3 regions of the Oceanisphaera sp. W20_SRM_FM3 genome follow, and region 2 is predicted to be linked to each of the others. Evidence: riboswitches for the same ligand, from Rfam matches in the RefSeq annotation. Region 2 holds a riboswitch; each other region holds the start of a gene.
The links. Region 2 has a riboswitch for thiamine pyrophosphate ahead of thiD (bifunctional hydroxymethylpyrimidine kinase/phosphomethylpyrimidine kinase). Riboswitches for the same ligand answer to the same signal wherever they lie in the genome.
Positions count from the first base shown of each region.

Region 1: linked by a shared signal. The riboswitch ahead of ACEN2G_RS11650 (TonB-dependent receptor) and the one ahead of thiD (bifunctional hydroxymethylpyrimidine kinase/phosphomethylpyrimidine kinase) in region 2 are both predicted to bind thiamine pyrophosphate.
Region 3: linked by a shared signal. The riboswitch ahead of ACEN2G_RS12475 (3-oxoacyl-ACP reductase) and the one ahead of thiD (bifunctional hydroxymethylpyrimidine kinase/phosphomethylpyrimidine kinase) in region 2 are both predicted to bind thiamine pyrophosphate.

Region 1 covers NZ_JBGQOP010000023.1:11,953-15,230, forward strand. The annotation lists gene ACEN2G_RS11650 (TonB-dependent receptor) at 1-1,343, opposite strand, end outside; TPP riboswitch at 1,420-1,526, opposite strand; gene ACEN2G_RS11655 (2OG-Fe(II) oxygenase family protein) at 1,675-2,433, opposite strand; gene pnuC (nicotinamide riboside transporter PnuC) at 2,466-3,176, opposite strand.
Region 2 covers NZ_JBGQOP010000005.1:1,913-5,190, forward strand. The annotation lists gene polA (DNA polymerase I) at 1-1,278, shown strand, start outside; TPP riboswitch at 1,425-1,526, shown strand; gene thiD (bifunctional hydroxymethylpyrimidine kinase/phosphomethylpyrimidine kinase) at 1,566-2,423, shown strand; gene ACEN2G_RS04100 (putative monovalent cation/H+ antiporter subunit A) at 2,953-3,278, shown strand, end outside.
Region 3 covers NZ_JBGQOP010000027.1:765-4,042, forward strand. The annotation lists gene ACEN2G_RS12470 (LLM class flavin-dependent oxidoreductase) at 1-708, opposite strand, end outside; gene ACEN2G_RS12475 (3-oxoacyl-ACP reductase) at 708-1,499, opposite strand; TPP riboswitch at 1,554-1,656, opposite strand; gene pyrC (dihydroorotase) at 1,891-2,934, shown strand.

The sequences.
Region 1 (3,278 bases), on a different contig from region 2:
CTAGCGCTGGTCTGATATTCCAGCGCCATGCGCCCACCCCATAAGAGTTCGCTGGGCTTGGCTCGGTTACCGTCGTTATCGCTATACAGGGTATGGTCTTCTTCTAAGCGCAAACCGTTTATCCAAGTAAGTTTATCGGTTAAGCCGGTGGAGAGCTCGCCATAACCCGCATAACGATTCGCTTCATATTCACTGGTAAAGGTGTCTTTTCCTGTGCGTTCGCGCGTTAAGTCTGAGCTGCGATTAAAGTAATACAGGCCGCCGGTCCAGTCGGTGCTGTCGTTAAACAAGCGAGACTCTTCGGTGGAAATAAAGCGCACATCAACGGTGGCGCCTTTTTCATCCCTTTGATAGTTATCGAAGGAGTCGTAACCGCTAATTGCGGGATTGAGCCAGTCTTCGTCGAAGCCGTACTCTAGATTGCTCTGATTAACGCTGATGGCGGTTTCTTGAATAAATTTACTGTTGCCATACCAGCTGGTCTTGCCCGACAAAGCCACTGTTTCTTGGCGATCATGGCCCGGCTGGTCAGACAGCGTGTGGCGAGTATTATCGAGAGAGAAGGCGTCATAACCGTTATCTAGGTTGGCGTAAAAGGCGGAGAGATCAATGTCCAAGTCTTCGCTGGCGGCGATATGGAATTTAGTGCGCAGCAGGGTTTCATCTATGTTGTTGGTGTCATCGCGCTTTAAGTAATCGTTTTTAGTAAAGCCATCGCTGGTATTGCGCTGGGCGGCAAAGCGGTATGACACTTTATCGCTCATGGGCCCGCCCACGGCGGCACTCAAGTTTTGGGTATTGTACTGGGCGGCCGTTAGCTCAACGTTACCTTCTAGGGTGTCGGTGGGCTCATTGGCGCTGATGTTGATCAGGCCCGCCAAGGCATTTGCGCCATATAAACTACTTTGTGGGCCACGCAACACTTCTACTTGCTTGGCATCTAGCAGGGTGGCGCCTAAGGTGGCAGAGCTCATGTCGATACCATCGACCAACACGCCCACCGACGGGTTAACCGCGCCAATAAACTGGCTGCGCTCGCCCACACCACGAATTTGGTAATACTTACCGCGCGAGGCACCGGCGCTTAAGTTCACGTTAGGCGCTTGGGCCAATACGTCTGAGAGGTGCGTGTTACCGGGCTTGTTGATTTCAGCCTCATCAATCACGCTTACGCTGGCGGCGGTTTCTTGCAGGCTGTCATCGCGAAAGCTGGAGGTGACTGTGGTGGTTTCTAGGGTATAAACGCCAGCTGCGCTGTTATCTGCTTGGGCAGGTAAAGCCGTTATTAGGCCTAAGGCTAGGGCTGAAGATAAAGCTGAGGGTGCAAAAGGTAATTGGGGCACTTCAAGTCTCCGCATTAAAAGATACGAAAACCGGGTAACTACAAGGGCAGGCAGGAGAGCAGACAGGGGAGAGCAGAGCGTTGCAGCTTCCTATTCCTACGCCGGTATTAGCCGGATCAGGTTCAAAGGGTTTGCGTCAAGCGCATCTCAGGCAGTAACTTCCTGCCACCCCTTAGGATATGACTTATGGTTATAAGTCGCGCACAATTATACCTATTTAGGCATAAATGTCGACACTTATACACAAAGCGGCCGCTCGTCTGCCTCGTGACCTTAACAAAAAACCGCGATTTTTAGAGCACGGCCTTTATGACTGTTGATTCGGCGTTCGTTAATCAAAATACAGTGATAAATACTGCTTGAGATATTGCTCGGAACTGAGGTTAATGTTGCCCATCTGCAATTGGCTATCAGGCTTAGGAATAGAGAAAAACGCAAATGAAAAGCGCTCTTGCTGGCGATTTTCAGGTAAGTCCACCTGATGTTGCAGCGCCTTAATCTTGCCTTCGGTGAGCACCTCCAATAAATATCCGGGGAAAGAAATAATCTTAGTCTGCTTGCCCAGCGCCACCAGTTCTCCTTGCTGATTAAGGTAGGAAAATCCGCTATCAAGGCCGAACACGAAGGTGGAAAACAAAGATACATCAATGTGGCGCATTAGGCGGGTGTTATCGATCGCCGTAATCGGTGCATTCATTACCGGTGGATAGTAATTACAAGACACCATATGGCCTAACGAGCTGTGATAAAGCTCAGCAAGCCCGGGTATATTAAGCTGCTCAATCAATGCCAGTTCGCTATTGCGTACCGCTGTTTGCAGTTCATCCCATTGCTCAGAAAAAAAGCCGTGAAATTCTTTTGGGAAGTCCGCCGGAGGGTGAAACTCTGAGATAACAAACGAGTGCAGCATATCTCGGTAGTCTTGATTAGTGCTGTCCGTTTGGCCCCAGTAAGAATAGCCCTCTTGGATCTTGGCAAAGTTAGCCTGTAAATACGGTTTTTTATATTCGGTATCCTGCAACACAAAATTACGCAAGGCGTGGCGCAGCTGGGTGTCATCTTTACCCAGTATTTGAGTTTCAAATATCATAAAATCTGGTCCTTAATAGTGGTAAAAATGGCTTATGCAGTTTGAGCCGCGAGCGTTGAATTGCTCGAAGAGCTAAGCCGAGAGTCGAACTCGGCTTGCCGACGATGCTTATGCCATTGCCACCATCCATACAGACCTAACAGTAAAAACAAACCGTATTGCAAGGCATAAATAGGCGAGCCTTTAGCGAGATAAATATGAATACCCAGCACATTGACCAACACCCAGATTACCCAGTTTTCCATGCGTTTTCTTGCCATTAAAAACTGAGCAAAAAAGTTCAGCACTGTGCTTGCTGAATCTCGCACTAACATGGATGGTTCGGGGATCCAGCTAAATTGGCTCGCTAAGGTAGAAACTATCACCGCCCATACCGCTATGCACAAGATGACGCTTGCGCCGAGTAGATATTGGCGCGGACGCGATAGCCAACTGGGTACTAATACCAGATTGGTGTTGGGATCTTTACTGCATATCCAAGCTCGCCAGCAGTAGATTTGAATGGGGATATATACCAAGTACATGATGGCGTCTGATAGCAAACTCCAGCTAAAAAAAGCCAAATAAGCAGAAATACTCGACCACACCATGCCCAGTAACCAACCGCTGCGTTTTTCTTTGGCTAGTAATATTAAGCCAAACACACCGGCCAGAGTCGCAATAACTTCTAAAGGTTGTTGGCCCAGCACATATCTCCACTCAACGGCAGTTAACCAGCTTATGAAAGCCTGCATTATTTCCATAGTGACCACTCCTTCGCAGGAACGAGCGAGCCTAGAACAAAAGACATATAAGTAGCAGTAATAGCTGTTTGCAGTAAATCAGTAATCGCAGTATTTAAAAGG
Region 2 (3,278 bases):
ACGCTGCGTTTACATCATCATTTAGCCGAGCAGCTGGCCGCCGAGCCGGTGCTGCAAAGTGTATTCACCGATATTGAAATGCCATTAGTGCCGATTTTGGCCGAAATGGAATACACGGGCGTGAAGATAGACAGCAAGCTGCTGGCCATTCAAAGCGATGAAATTGCCAAACGCCTTAAAGAGTTAGAGTTACAAGCTCATGAGTTAGCTGGCGAGCCCTTTAACTTAAGCTCGCCGAAGCAGTTGGGTGAAATCTTATTTACCAAGCTGGCTCTGCCCATTCTGAAGAAGACGCCTAAAGGTGCGCCTTCAACGGCCGAAGAAGTGTTGCAAGAGCTGGCGCTGGATTATCCACTGCCTAAATTACTGATGGAATATCGTGGTTTAAGTAAGCTCAAATCTACTTATACCGACAAGTTGCCGCTGATGGTGAATCAACACAGTGGCCGCATTCACACCTCTTATCATCAAGCCAATGCGGCCACGGGTCGCTTGTCATCCTCGGATCCTAACTTACAAAATATCCCGATCCGCACTCCAGAAGGGCGGCGCATTCGCCAAGCTTTTATCGCCGAGCCCGGTTATAAATTGGTGGCGGCGGATTACTCGCAAATTGAACTGCGCATCATGGCGCATCTTTCCAAAGATAAAGGCCTGCTCGACGCCTTCTCTAAAGGGTTAGATGTGCACAAAGCCACCGCCGCCGAGGTGTTTGGCGTGGCGTTGGACAGTGTGACCACAGAGCAGCGTCGTCGTGCCAAGGCCATTAACTTTGGCTTGATCTACGGCATGAGCGCCTTTGGTCTATCGCGCCAGTTAGGCATAGCGCGCCACGAGTCACAGACTTATATGGACATCTATTTTGAGCGCTATCCTGGTGTATTGAAATACATGGAAGACACCCGCGCGCAGGCCGCCGAAAAAGGCTACGTGGAGACCTTATTTGGTCGTCGTTTGTATCTTCCTGAGATTAACGCCAAAAATGGCGCGCGCCGCAAAGGTGCCGAACGTGCAGCCATCAACGCGCCTATGCAGGGAACCGCCGCAGATATCATCAAGAAGGCCATGATTAAGGTCGCCGCTTGGTTAAAGGATCAAGTAGACGGTGAAGTGCGCATGCTGATGCAAGTGCACGATGAATTGGTGTTTGAAATTCGCGAAGACAAGGTCGAAGAATTTAAGCTGAAAATCTGCGATTTAATGCAGCATGCCGCCAAGATCGATGTGCCATTACTGGTGGAAGCCGGTGAGGGCGATAACTGGAATCAAGCGCATTAGACATCGCTTTAAGTCGTAAACTGTAAACTGTAAGTTAAAGAAAAACCGGATTGAGAGATGCGGTTTTTTTATGGGTGATTTATAACTGATCGCTGACGGCTTACAGCTGACAGCTTTCCTTTCAAGAGTTAGCTCGCTATTATCGGATTTGTTAGTCGGGGAGCCTTAAGCAGGCTGAGACGGTAGATACCGGACCCGCTGTACCTGATCCAGTTAATACTGGCGTAGGAAACTAACAGGTAAATACCTATTTACCTGCAGGTCCTTCGCCCGAAGGAGCTTAATAAATGTCCACTCAGTTATCTGCTAATGCAGAACAGAATCAGCAACCTCAGCACCAAAAGCCCATCGTCCTCACCATAGCCGGCTCCGACAGCTGCGGTGGTGCTGGTATTCAAGCGGACATTAAAGCCATTTCTGCCACCGGCGGTTATGCTTGCTCCGTGATCACGGCACTGACTGCGCAAAATACCCAAGGCGTGACCGCCGTACATCCTACGCCGCAGACCATGATCCAAGCGCAATTAGATGCGGTATTTAGTGATCTCGCCATTACTTCGGTTAAAGTCGGCATGTTGGGCGACAGTGAAACCATTCGCACTGTGGTGGCGGCGCTGCGTCGTTATCAGCCTGCCCATTTAGTGGTAGATCCGGTCATGGTCACCGCCAATGGCGACATGTTGCTGGCGGAAGATGCGGTAAATTGTTTACGTGAAGAGTTGCTGCCGTTGGCGGATGTGATCACGCCAAACTTACCGGAAGCCGCAGCTTTATTAGGTGTGGCCATTCCTCGGCACTTGTCGGACGTAGAAGCCTTATTTGCTGGGTTACAGCAGTTAGATTGCAAGGCGGTACTGATCAAAGGCGGCTTCTTGCAACAAGAAGCGCGTAGCCCAGACTGGCTGTTGGTTGATGATCAAATACGCTACTTCGATACGCCGCGTATTATGACGTCAAATACCCATGGCACTGGCTGTACCTTGTCGGCGGCCTTGGCCAGTTATTTAGGTCAAGGCTTTAGCCTAGAAGAAGCGGTAGCGCGGGCTAAGCACTATATTGATCAGGCAATTTTGGCCGGCAGCCGAGTGCGAATCGGCCACGGCCGCGGCCCAGTAGAGCACTTCTTTAAGGCGCTAAGTAATTAAAGATATATCTGCAACGAAATCCGCACTCTTTGTTTACGATAAGCACGAAATTATAGTGATTAGGTCTGAAAGACATTATTGATAGTAAGAGCCAAATCCGAGCGCATGTGGGACAGCAATCTTACCCATTTTAAATCTTAATCATTTTCGATCTCATGTTCGTTTTTTGCGGGCTTAGTGGATTTCGTTGCAAAAATAGCTTTGGCTCTTTCTCGGTCGTAGGCTTCCGGCTTCAAGCTGACCGCTTACTGCTGCCTTCAGGGCTTTGATCCAGTTCGCGTTTTTTACATCTGGCGTGCTAAAAACGGTACCTTGCTTGCGTTTTACAAGGTCGACTTGTAGTATCTTCGAAAATAATAATATAAAAATAATCGATTAACTGTTTGATAAGCTAGATTAACTTTTCGAGAAGTTAATCGATAAATAAGCGAAATCATTCCTAACTATAGCCCCCGCACAGTGCCATTTCTCCCTCTATTTTTCGTTTATTCTATTGCCTGAACGGGCAAGGAAAGGAGACGTTTTTCCTATGCTTGTTGCCATTTTATTGGGCTTTGTTTTAGCCTTTTTGGTGCCACAACTATCCCGCGTTATGGGCGCGAAGATTGGTTGGTGCTTGTCGGTACTACCGGCGGCATTGTTTGGCTATTTTTTAACGTTTTGGTCAGCCGTGACGGGCGGCGAAGCCCTCTATTATCAATACGCTTGGATCCCGAGCCTAGATATTAACCTCAGTTTTATGGTTGACGGCCTGAGCTTAATGTTTGCCTTGTTGATCACGGGTATTGGTACTTTTATCTTTATTTATGCGGGCCGTTATCTGCATGGTCATAAAGATATACACAAACTATTGAT
Region 3 (3,278 bases), on a different contig from region 2:
ATAAATGCCTTCGGCGCGGCGCGCCGCTAACTCTCGCCCTTGTTCAGAGGCACCAGCTTGAAACATAACCGGATGCCCTTGCAGTGGGCGCGGCACGTTAAGTGGACCATCGACTAAGAAGAACTCCCCCTTATGGTTAATGGCATTCACTTTCGTGGGGTCCGCATAATCGCCGAAACGGTCAAAGGTCAGCGCATCCGCCGCCCACGAATCCCATAACTTAAGTACCGCATCGGCAAATTCCTCAGCGCGACGATAGCGCTCCGCATGCATCGGCATGGACTCGTAGTTGTGGTTGCGCGCTTCTGCATCAAACATAGACGTCACTAGGTTCCAACCCATGCGACCTTTGGAGATATGATCCAGTGACGCCAGATAACGCGCCGCGTGAAACGGCGTGTAAAAAGTGCTGGAAACCGTGCTGATCAGGCCGATTTTATTCGTGGCACGGCTCATGGCGGCCAAGGCCGTTAAGGGCTCTAAAAACCACCAACTGCCGTCGGATACGTTGCCCGCAGACTGACCGTCGGCAAAAAATACCGCATCTAACTTGCCGCGCTCGGCGGTTTGCGCCAATTCTTCGAAAAAACTGATGTCGCCTAAACGCTCCACCGACGATTTAGGATGACGCCATGCGCCTTTATGGTGGCCACAACCAAATAAAAATACGTTCAGGTGCATCATGCGTTGAGTGTTTTTATCTGCCATTAGTTTTTCACCAAGCCGCCATCTACCACCAAGTTTTGGCCGGTGACCGAGCGTGACCAAGGTGAGGCAAAAAACAAGGTGGCATCGGCAAATTCAGCGGGCGTAGTCACGCGGCGCAGCGGCGTGGCGGCGGCAATATAATCAAACACGGCTTCTGGGGTGGCCGCCGACGCATCTGTGGTGCGCAACAAGCCGCCAGATACCATATTGACCGTGATCTGATCGGGACCTAAATCTTGAGAAAGGGTGCGGGTCAACGATAACAGCGCAGCTTTAGCAGCCGTATAGTCATGGTACGGCACTACTGGGTTTTGGAATAAGTTGGTGCCCACGTTGACGATGCGACCAAAGCCCGCTTCACGCATACCAGCCAAGGCGGCTTGTGTGGTGTTTAATGCCCCCTTAACCACACCTTCAAACTGCTGCTGCACGTTGCTCCAGCTTAATTGGTCGGCATTTTCACGGGCATCACCGTTAAACGAGAATGCCGGCAAGGCGTTGTTAATAACGGTAGTGATGGGCTGACCAAAGTGAGCTTTTGCTTGAGCGAACAAATACTTTACCGCCTCGGCATCGGTCACGTCAGCTTGTATGGCTAGCGCTTGGGCAGGGTAATCTGAGGCCAACTGTTGAGCGGCCTCGGCACTGTTTAAATAGTTGATTACCACCTTGGCACCTTCACGCAAGAAGGCGCGCACTAAATGCTCGCCCAAGCCGCGGGCACCGCCGGTCACTAATACTAACTGTTGATCGAATGCGAATGCGGTTGGTGAAATAGGATTCTGTTGCATGGCTTTACTACCTCTAAAAAGTCAGAGGCGAAGGCAGATGGGCAGCGTTGCCGTGAGCCGAATGGCTGACATCCCTTCGCCAGTATGAACTGGATCAGGTTCGACGGGTGTTATCTCAGCCGAGCAGATGTGCTGCCCGACACCCCGTGTCACGAGCTAGACCATAGCATACCCCTGCGGGGAGCTGAAAGCCGGAAGCTATAAGCGGTCAGCTAAAGAACACACTCCGCTTTCTGCCGTCTAACCATATATCTCTTTAATCTGGCTCTGTATTGTTTATGTTTTGATTTTTCTTCTGGCTTCCAGCTTATCGCTTATGGCTATCTTCGATTTGGTTAAAACAGCTCGGCAGTAGATAATGGCGGTCTGGATGCAATGGAGAACACCTTTGATGAGCTCACAAGTTACTAGCCTGACCATTACTCGCCCCGACGATTGGCATTTACACCTGCGCGATGGCGCACTACTTACAGATACGGTCGCCGACGCCAGCCGTTATTTAGGCCGCGCACTGGTAATGCCTAATCTGTTGCCGCCTGCCACCACTACCGAATTGGCGCTGGCCTATTACGACAGAATATTGGCAGTGCGCCCATCAGGCAGCCAGTTTGAGCCTTTGATGAGCTTGTACCTGACCGATAAAACGGATCCGCAAGAGATCCGTCGCGCCAAGGACTGCGGTAAAATCGTAGCCTGTAAGTTGTATCCAGCCGGTGCCACCACTAACTCCGACTCTGGCGTAACCGATGTTAAGAATATTTACGCTGTGTTGGAGGTGATGCAAGAAACCGGCATCTTGTTACTGGTGCACGGTGAAGTGACCGATGCCAGTGTCGATATTTTCGACCGTGAAAAAGTCTTCCTCGAAACTATCTTGCCAAACGTAGTGCGCGACTTCCCCAACTTAAAAATCGTGCTTGAGCACATCACCACCGAGCACGCGGTGAAGTTTGTGGAGCAAGCCGGCGACAATGTAGCCGCCACCATTACCACCCATCACTTAATGTTTAACCGTAACCACATGCTGGTGGGTGGCATTCGTCCGCACTACTATTGCTTGCCCATCTTAAAGCGCAACACCCATCAGCAAGCCTTAGTGAAAGCCGCCACCAGTGGCAACAAGAAGTTTTTTATGGGTACCGACTCGGCGCCGCACTTTAAGAAAAACAAAGAAACCGCCTGTGGCTGTGCTGGCGCCTATACCTCCCATGCCGCCGTTGAGCTGTATACGGAAGTATTTGAAGAAGCAGGTGCCTTGGATAAGTTAGAAGCCTTTACCAGCCATAACGGCCCCGACTTCTACGGTCTGCCACGCAACGCCGACACTATTACCTTGGTTAAAGAGACCTGGTCTGTGCCTACCACTTTGCCGTTAGGCGGCGAAGAGTTGGTGCCCATTCGTGCCGGTGAAACCATCAGCTGGATGGTTAAGTAACTTAACGCCTAGCGCCTAGCGCCTAGCGCCTAGCGCCTAGCGCCTAGCGAAATAATAAGCCCCGAACCTATGGTTTGGGGCTTTTTTTATGCCTTTGTAGGCGAACGCTTGCTCTCGCATTTCGGCGCAGCCGGAAATATTTAAAAAATTTACGCTTACAACGTAATACGAGAATAAATGTTCTCCTACAAAAAACGCGCTCCCGTAGGGCACCGTTTTGGCGCGAGTTACGTGGCAAAAATAAGTTTTGCTGTGGGTTTGTCTATTAGCTTGGTGCTTGGCGCCGGGCGCTCGGCGCTGTTCGTCCAAAATTTGACAAGCATCACATTTGTTCTTACTCTCAT